4 regions of the Streptomyces sp. NPDC001450 genome follow, and region 4 is predicted to be linked to each of the others. Evidence: riboswitches for the same ligand, from Rfam matches in the RefSeq annotation. Region 4 holds a riboswitch; each other region holds the start of a gene.
The links. Region 4 has a riboswitch for cyclic di-AMP ahead of ACWC5O_RS23725 (transglycosylase SLT domain-containing protein). Riboswitches for the same ligand answer to the same signal wherever they lie in the genome.

Region 1: it holds a riboswitch for cyclic di-AMP, as region 4 does, so the genes downstream of both, ACWC5O_RS04280 (peptidoglycan DD-metalloendopeptidase family protein) here and ACWC5O_RS23725 (transglycosylase SLT domain-containing protein) in region 4, are expected to answer to the same signal.
Region 2: it holds a riboswitch for cyclic di-AMP, as region 4 does, so the genes downstream of both, ACWC5O_RS02095 (hypothetical protein) here and ACWC5O_RS23725 (transglycosylase SLT domain-containing protein) in region 4, are expected to answer to the same signal.
Region 3: it holds a riboswitch for cyclic di-AMP, as region 4 does, so the genes downstream of both, ACWC5O_RS11865 (M23 family metallopeptidase) here and ACWC5O_RS23725 (transglycosylase SLT domain-containing protein) in region 4, are expected to answer to the same signal.

The regions. Positions count from the first base shown of each region.
Region 1 is NZ_JBSFHY010000003.1:169,326-171,517, reverse strand. It holds gene ACWC5O_RS04285 (alpha-galactosidase) at 1-470, shown strand, start outside; cyclic di-AMP (ydaO/yuaA leader) riboswitch at 774-936, shown strand; gene ACWC5O_RS04280 (peptidoglycan DD-metalloendopeptidase family protein) at 941-1,858, shown strand; gene ACWC5O_RS04275 (SGNH/GDSL hydrolase family protein) at 2,115-2,192, shown strand, end outside.
Region 2 is NZ_JBSFHY010000002.1:54,938-57,129, forward strand. It holds partial or broken gene ACWC5O_RS02095 (hypothetical protein) at 1-1,003, opposite strand, end outside; cyclic di-AMP (ydaO/yuaA leader) riboswitch at 1,014-1,185, opposite strand; gene ACWC5O_RS02100 (DUF1996 domain-containing protein) at 1,517-2,192, shown strand, end outside.
Region 3 is NZ_JBSFHY010000008.1:261,730-263,921, reverse strand. It holds gene ACWC5O_RS11870 (aldo/keto reductase) at 1-84, opposite strand, end outside; gene ACWC5O_RS11865 (M23 family metallopeptidase) at 158-1,198, opposite strand; cyclic di-AMP (ydaO/yuaA leader) riboswitch at 1,208-1,365, opposite strand; gene ACWC5O_RS11860 (PP2C family protein-serine/threonine phosphatase) at 1,607-2,192, opposite strand, start outside.
Region 4 is NZ_JBSFHY010000021.1:131,651-133,842, forward strand. It holds gene ACWC5O_RS23720 (HAD family hydrolase) at 54-866, shown strand; gene ACWC5O_RS23725 (transglycosylase SLT domain-containing protein) at 901-1,389, opposite strand; cyclic di-AMP (ydaO/yuaA leader) riboswitch at 1,395-1,576, opposite strand; gene ACWC5O_RS23730 (polyprenyl synthetase family protein) at 2,108-2,192, shown strand, end outside.

The sequences.
Region 1 (2,192 bases), on a different contig from region 4:
TCATGGCCGCCTGGGTCACCGACAGCCCGAACACCCAGCTCAACGGACGGGAGAGCTCGCTGCGGTTCCGTTTCGTCAGCTCGATGGCCGGGGTGCTCGGCGTCGGTGGCGACCTCACCGAGTGGACCGGGGAGGAACTGGCCGAGGCCCACCGGTGGGTGGAGCTCTACAAGGAGATCCGCCCGGTCGTCCAGCGCGGCGACCAGTACCGGCTGCGGCCCCCGACGGGCGGCCTGAGCGCCGTCCAGTACGTCCTCGGGGACGCGGCCGTGGTCCTCGCCTGCCTCCAGGCGCAGCGCTACGGCGAGCCGGTGCCGGCGCTGCGGCTGCGCGGACTCGACCCGACGGCGTCGTACGAATGCCGCGAAACGGGCGAAGTGCACCGAGGGGCGGTCCTGCTGCACCACGGGCTGCGCACCGGACTGAAGGGTGACCTGGATGCGACGGTTCTCCGACTGTGCCGCATCTGAGCTGTCTGTCCGAATTGGCACCTTCGTTCCAACTCGGTCTGGAGTGAGGGAGCGTGTGGAGCCGGCGCGTGAGGAGCGTCATATTCGTCACCGTGCGTCGTGCGTCATGTTCACGTAATCCCCATAAAGGCGAAGGCAATTGAAAAGGGGGAGGATTCGGGGATTCACGGAAAGTGACCGTGAATTCCCGAATTCGATCACTTGAATCCCCGACGTCTGGAACCAGCTGCTTGTCCGGGTGCGTCTTGCTCGCTTACGTTCGCCACCAATCCGGACGGAACGCCGAATCCTGCCGCCGCCCGGAGTCCCCACACACTTCACCCGTGTTCGGCAGGAGCGGGGGACCCGCCAGGTACGACTGCCTGTCCCGGTCTCCGAGACAGGCTGGGGTGCAGCCGCGCACCACGCGGCCGGGCAGCTCCAGCCCGAACCCGTCAGCTCACCTCGCAGGCGCCGGAGAGGAATGCGCCATGCCCGCGAAGGGTAAGCACCGCCGTCCCAAGACCCCGCGTTTCACCCGCTCGATCGCAGTCGCCGGAACCGGTGGCGCCGCGCTGGCCCTGCCGCTCCTCGGGGCCACCGGAGCGCACGCCGCCACCACGCAGTCCGTTCCCGGAAAGGCCGTGCTGTCCCTTCCGGCCGTGGAAAAGGCGGCCGTGAAGAAGGCGGCTGTGAAGAAGGCGGCCGCACAGCAGAATTCGGGTGTGCGTACCTACACGGTGAAGTCCGGCGACTGGCTTGCGAAGATCGCCGGCGCGCAGCACGTCAGCGGCGGCTGGCAGCGGCTCTACGACGACAACCGGCAGGCCGTCGGTCAGGACCCCTCGCTTATCCACCCGGGTCTGAAGCTGTCGCTCGGCGCGAAGGCCGCCCAGGCGCACACCGAGCCCTCCGCCCCGGCGCCGGCGTCCCCGTCCCGGTCCCAGTCCGGCCAGGCCTCCGGTGCCGCCACCGCACCCTCCGCCCCCTCCGTGCCCTCCACCGGCCACACCCTCCCGGTCGCCGGCGCCACCATCGGCACCGGCTACCACGTGGCCGGCAGCATGTGGTCCAGCGGCTACCACACCGGCGTCGACTTCGTCGTGCCGACCGGTACCCCGCTCAAGGCCGTCGCCGCCGGCACCGTCGTCTCCGCCGGGTGGGGCGGCGCGTACGGCAACCAGGTCGTCATCAAGCTGAACGACGGCTACTACGCCCAGTACGGCCACCTCTCGCAGCTCTCCGTCTCGGCCGGCCAGACCGTGACCGCGGGCCAGCAGATCGGCCTCTCCGGCGCGACCGGCAACGTGACCGGCCCGCACCTGCACTTCGAGATCCGCACCACGCCGAACTACGGCTCGGACATCGACCCGGTCGGCTACCTCCGCTCCCACGGCGTCGCCGTCTGAGGCTCCCGGCACCGGGACCCACTCTCGAGAATCACCTGCCTGACAGCCGCCGAGGGCCGGACCCCGTCCCGGGGTCCGGCCTTCGGCGTGTGCGCACGTCAACGCGTCCGACCGGGGCGCTATTCCTGGATTGGCAAATGATTTAAGGGTGTCTCATCTCACCGTTCGTCAACCCCTGCCTACGGTCGCGTAGGTCACATCCGAAGGTGAATCATGGTCCGACGTGGCAGACGATTCGAAGAATGACAACAGATCAGTGATCGGGTCGTACGTGGCGGTGGGGGACAGCTTCACCGAGGGCGTGGGCGACCCCGGCCCCGACGGGGCGTTCGTG
Region 2 (2,192 bases), on a different contig from region 4:
AGGGCGCGGCGAAGGAGCCGGTGTCGGTCAGGGGCGCTGTCGCGGTCGGGCGGTTGAAGGGCTCGGTGGCGGCAGGAAGCGCGGTGACGCCGAGCGCGGTGGCCGCTTCCTGCGCCGGGAACACGCCAGGTGCCGCCCACTGCGGTGCGCGCCACTGGTCCTCGGCCGGCTGCGGTGCCTGACCCGCTGCGGTGCCCAGGGCGTCCGGCGCGGGAGTGGGCTGGGCAGCCGCGGCGCGCAGGGCGATGCCGCGGGACAACAGGTCCCGTGCCGCGGCGAGTTTCCGCCGGTTCTCCGCCTTGGACACCGCCGGGGCGGGTCGCCGGGACTCGGTGCCGGGGGCAGGTAGTGCCCGGGACTCCTGCTGCGGGGGCGTCGGGGGGGCGGGCAGAGCGGGGAGAGGGAGGGCGGTCGTCTGCGCCGAGGTGCGGCCCGCCGGTTCCAGCATGGCCCGGCTCGGCGGCTCGGCCGCGGCTCGGCCGGGGAGCTCCGGAGCGGTGCGGTCGGCCGCTACTTCCATGACCCGGCTGGTCAGTTCAGGAAGGGCACGGCTCGTCAGTTCGGGGACGGGCCGAGCGGTCAGCTCGGTGGCGGCCCCGCTCGGCAGCTCCGGCAACGCACGGGCACCCGTCCTCCCCGAGGGGCCGGCGGGCAACTCCGGCAGGCCTCGTCCCGGTGTCTCCCGGTCGCGAGCGGGGCGATCGCCGTCGCCTCGGTCCCCGGGGAGGGCCGGGGCGGCCCGCCGGCCGGGCATCCGGTCCGCCGGCAGTACCGCGGGTACGGACGGGCCGAGCTTGGCCCGCGCCCCTTCGAACCACTGCTTGGCCACCTCGTCGAGGGCCGGGTCCGAGCGCCGGTTCGGCCGCTTGGCCAGCGGAACACCACGAGTCCGCGTCGCCCCCGCCATGGCCCGTGTCGCGTTGAAGTTCCCCGTCTCGTCCTCGGCCCGGTCGTAGAGGGAGTTGATCCGCTGCCGGACCTCGTCGCGGCTGTCCGTCGCCATGAAGGGACGCACTCCTTCCGTGCTCCGCCTACCGAGCCGGCTGTCGGGTTCGGGCGGTGGGTTCCGGAAGGCGTGCCCTACGGCCGTCGCCTGCAAGGGCGTTGGCCGATTCACCCCGAAGTCGGTCGGGTCCCCGGCTCCGGCCGCACTCCACGGTGCACCGGATTCGGCGGGGGCCACGCGGCCCGGCGCGGTTCGCCGGGGGAGCCGTGCGGCCTGGTCGTCAACCTAGCCAATTTGTGTGGCCCGTGTGAAGGTTGAAGTGCGCAATGTCCGATACGGATATGTGATGTTCGTCTTGCCGTTCGAGACGAGGCACCCCCTGGGTGGCGCGGTGCCTATGAGATTCTGATGAATTCTCGGGACGCCTGAACACTCGGGCGCCCGGATCCGTATGGGGCGGGGGATTTCCATGCCGAGCCGCTCGACAGACTCAGAGGTACTTCCGTGGGACGCAACACGCGCAGACGCCCGACCCGTGCACGACGCGCGACCTTCGCAGCGGTCGCCCTGATGCTGGGCGGAGGCGGGCTCGTCGCGGCGAATGTCTACGCCTCGGCCTCCGAGGGCACATGGGGCGGGGACAGCGGCCCCGACGCGACGGGGCAGGTCCGCTCCGCGGGCATGGCCACGATCGACTGTCCGGACGTCGGCAGCCGGCTGACGACGGTGCCGGACGGCGCCCGCGAGGCCGTCGACCGCGAACTCGCCCAGCTGGACCAGCAGATCGCGGCCGCGTACCAGCAGCTCCAGGCGTCGGCCGAGTCCGTCCGCCAGGACCCTTCGGCCGCGGACGACCCCATCATGAACCCGCTGAAGGAGAAGCGGTCGGCCACGATCGAGCGGATCGCCGTCGCCATCGACCAGGTGGGGGACCGGCCGGAAGGACTGGAATCCCTGGCCGCCTGCACCCTGCGCCCCGGCCAGGACGGCGCGGGCGGCGACACGGGCGACGCCGGCCAGAGCAGCGCCACCCCGAGCGACGGAGCCCAACAGGGTTCCGGCCAGGGCCAGAACGGCGCCGGCCAGGGCGGCAACGGCCCCGTCGCCTCCGACTACGCGGACATCACCTCCGTACAGCCGAACGTGCCGAACCCGCCCCAGCAGGCCGACGCCTCGCGCGGCACCTTCACCTCCGAGTGCGGTGTCAACGCAGGCGGCCTGTTCAACTCCGACAACGTGATCGTCG
Region 3 (2,192 bases), on a different contig from region 4:
GGCGGTCCAGCCGAAGACGTTGCCGCCGAGGGCGAGGGGGAAGACCTCGAGGCCGGAGGAGCCGAGTTTGCGCAGAGAAGTCATGCTCTACGACAACACCGGCGGTGGATGATCGCATTCCACCGCCGGTGCCAAGTTCCCGGAAAAGAAGGACGTGTCAGGGGTTGAGGCCCTTGCCGCGCAGCCACGTCATCGGGTCGATGCCGGTGGCCTGGCCGCCCGGGTGGACCTCCAGGTGGAGGTGCGGGCCGGTGACGTTGCCGGTGGCGCCGACGCGGCCGATGACGTCGCCGGTGCTGACCTTCTGGCCGACGGAGACGCCGATCGAGGACTGGTGGCAGAACCACAGCTCGGTGCCGTCGTCGAGGGTGAGGACCGTGCGGTAGCCGTAGGAGCCGGCCCAGCCCGCCTGGGTGATGGTGCCGCCGTGGATCGCCTTGATGAGGGTGCCCGTGGGGGCGGCGAAGTCGAGGCCGGTGTGGTAGCCGGAGGACCACATCGATCCGGGCTGCCCGAAGGTGCCGGTGATCGTGTACGAGACGACCGGCAGCTTGTACTGCTTGGCCAGTGCGGCCAGGCGCTCCTCCTCGGCCTTCTTCTTGGCGGCGGCCTCCGCCTCCGCCTTGGCGTCGGCGGCCTTGGCGGCGGCTTCCTTCTCCGCCTTGGCGGCCGCGTCGGCGGTCTGCTTCTGGGCGGCGGCGACGGCGGCCGCGGTGGCCTTGGTGTCGGCCTTGCTCTGCTGCTGCTCGGCCTGGGCCATGATCCGGTTGCGCAGGGCCTCGCCCGCGTCGCCCTGGTCGCTGTCGGCGGAGTTCGTGCCGACGTTGCTCAGTGAGGCCGTGGTGGCCTTGGGCGCGTCGGAGGCGGAGGAGTCATCGCCGAAGAGGGAGCCGACGGAGTCCAGGTCGGGCATGGAGATGGACACCGGCGGCTTGCCGGTGTTGGCGCTGGCCATGCCGCCCGCGCCGACGGCGGCGATGACACCGACGCCGAGGACCGTGGAGCTGCGGGCGAGTCCGCCGCCGCGCTGCTTGGCCACGCGGTGCCGACCACGTACCGGCCGTATGGACTCCTCGGTGGGGTTCCACTCCTCCCAGGGGCCCTCGTCGGTGCGCTGAGCGCCGAAGTAACCGAAGGCCTCGGTCTCGGTCTCGCTCGGCATGAACGGGGCTTCTGGGGCAGGCCGGTTGGACGCCACGAAGGCGCACTCCTTTCCTTCCTCCGCCTACCGGGTTAGCTGACGGGTTCGGAGCAGGAAGGTCTCCTACGCGCGTATACCTGCCGTGCTTCCACGGCGGCATCCGCGTGATTCACCCCAAGGTGGTGGTTCCCCGGTTCCCTTGCGGGATTCGGCGCGTGCGCACGGAGCCGCCTCTTGTGACGGCTGGGACGACCGCGCTGCGTTATCGAACGTTAATAGACCCGGACGTCAGATTCCAAGCCGTTCCACTTGATCATTAACGGTTTTCGGGGCGGACGTACGCGTCACGACCGGCGGAAAACGGGCGAGTTGACCGGCGTCCAGGAGTCTCAGCACTTTTGATGGTGTCTCAGATGTTATGCGGAGGGCTTCCGCCCGATCACCTTGGGTGACAGTGCCGGGGCGTCAGGGTCGCCGTACGGCCAGCAGCGCCATGTCGTCCGTCATCCCGCCTCCGGAGTGCCGGCGCACTTCCGCGGCGAGGCGGCCGAGCAGCGAGCGCGGGTCGGGGAAGCGGCGTCCGGCGAGCCGGCGCAGGGGGTCGTAGAAGTGGCCGTGGGCGTCGCGGGCCTCGGACAGGCCGTCGGTGTAGAGCAGCAGGGTGGCGCCGCTCGGGAAGCCGGACTCGGTCGCGCGGTCGGGCCACAGGCCCAGGTCGGCCATGCCGAGCGGCAGCGCGGGTTCGTGCCCGGCCAGGGTGCGCAGGCTGCCGTCGTCGTGCAGCAGCAGTGGCGGCGGGTGGCCGCGGTTGACGATCCGGACGACGCCGTCGTCGCCGCCGCCGCTGCCGCGGTGCGGGAGTTCGGCGAGGACGGCGGTGGTGAAGCCCTCGAAGGCGTCGACCCCGTCCCGCCGGGTGCCCTCGCGGGCCAGCGCCCGCTCCAGCCGCGCGGCCACCGCCTCCAGCGTGGTCTCCTGCTCGGCGGCCTCCCGGAACGCCCCGATCACCACGGCGACGGCGGCGACCGCGCCCATGCCCTTGCCGCGCACG
Region 4 (2,192 bases):
GTCCGGGAACTTCAGGGTGAGTCGGCGGGGCCTGAGATCCGTATTCTCTGATCATGGTCGCACCCCCCGCATACTCACTGATCGCCACCGACCTGGACGGGACGCTGCTGCGCGGCGACGACACCGTCTCCGACCGGTCGCGCGCCGCGCTCGAGCGGGTGACGCGGGCCGGCGCCCGGCACCTGGTGGTGACGGGCCGCCCGGCCCCCCGGGTCCGGCCCCTCCTGGAGGGACTCGGCAGCACGGGGCTCGCGGTGTGCGGGCAGGGCGCGCAGGTCTACGACGCCGGCGCCGACCGTCTGCTGTGGTCGGTCCGGCTGGACCGGGAACTGGCCGAGACCGCGCTCGGCAAGATCGAGGCCGAGGTGGGGCAGGTCTACGCGGCCGTCGACCAGGACGGCGTGGAGGGGCTCACCCTGATCGAGCCGGGGTATCTGATGCCGCACCCGACCCTGCCCGCCATGCGGGTCGGCCGCCGCGACGACCTGTGGTGCGAGCCCATCAGCAAGGTGCTGCTGCGCCACCACACGCTGTCCGACGACGAGTTGGCGGCGATCGCGCGCTCGGCGGTGGGCTCGCTGGCCACGGTCACGATGTCGGGGCCCGGGACCGTGGAGCTGCAGCCGTGCGGGGTCACCAAGGCGACGGGGCTGGCACTGGCCGCCGAGTACCTGGGGATCGCCGCCGACCGGGCCCTCGCGTTCGGCGACATGCCCAACGACATCCCCATGTTCGACTGGGCCGGACGCGGTGTCGCCATGGCCAACGCCCACCCCGAACTCAAGGCCGTCGCCGATGAGATCACCACGTCGAACGAGGACGACGGCATCGCCGTCGTCCTCGAAAGACTGTTCCCGACCGACTGACCGGGATATCAGTAGGGCCCGCCGTGGGCGCCGGTCAGTAGGCGCCGAAGACGTTGTCGATCGACCCGTAGCGCGCGGCCGCGTAGTTGCAGGCGGCCGTGATGTTCGCGACCGGGTCGTAGATGTTGAAGGACGTTCCGGCCACGTGGTACGCGTTGAACGTCGGGTCGATGACCTGGAGCAGGCCCTTGGACGGGATGCCCTTGGCCGCGTTGGAGTCCCAGAGGTTGATGGCCGCCGGGTTGCCCGACGACTCGCGCATGACGTTGCGGTAGATGCCGTTGTACGTCCCCGGGATGCCCTTCTGAGCCATGATCGCGAGTGACTCGCGGATCCAGCCGTCGAGGTTGTTCGGGTACCCGGCGAGCGTGGTGGACGGCGTGGTGGCCGTGGGGGTGGCGGCGGACGCGCCGGTCGCGCCGATGAGCGGGAGGGCGAGCACGGCGGCGCCGGTGCCGAGGACGGCGAACTTGCGGACGAGGCGGTTGGCGCGGGTGCGGCGGGGCTGAGCGGCTGCAGGCATGGGGGCGTTCCTCTCCGTCGCCTGCGAGGTGAGCTGTCGGGTTCGGGCGGGGAGGTGCCCGGCCGTGCCCCTGGGGGGAGGCACGACTTCACCCCTAGCCGTCCCGGCGCGACGTGCGTCGTCCGGTCCGGCGGCTTACCTGGGTCCCCCGCTCCTGCCGTACGAATGAGTTCGTCGATGGGTGGTGTCAGACGCGGCAGGATTCGGCGTTCGCCTGACTGGCCCGGAAGCTATGCGACAGCACATGTCAGGAACAAGTACTGGATTCACCCAATGAGGCAGTTGACCTTGATCTGTTCCGAATGGGGCACTTGATCCTTTGCGGTTGCCAACCCTCAACTGGCCGATGCGGCAAGGGGAGAACGAGGGTGGTGCCGATTGGCCGATTCACGGGCCCGCGTGACCCAATTCACGAAATAGCAAAGAGTGTCAAATCAGACATGGGGGATTCGGGAGATTTGCTGGGTGTGATGCGAAAGGAGTACTCCGCCCACCGTGCGGTTCGCGACAAATCGGGCGAGATCCTGTTAAGTCATTGTGTACTCATACTTATCAGATGATCAAAAACATACCGGCCGTGATCCGATACCGCCCGGGCTGGACCGGTGGGCGCTATCGGTGATCGAAACAGGACCGGATACGCTGACTTGAGTGATGGCAACGACCTATCGACAAACCGTGTAGTCGCCAGCAGACACCAGCAGACAGGAGACCCCTCGTGACCGTCGTCGGGCCGTTCGGGCTGAGCGTGCGGGACCAGGCTCTGGAAGCCGATGTCCAGGCCGGATTGACGGCTGTCGAGG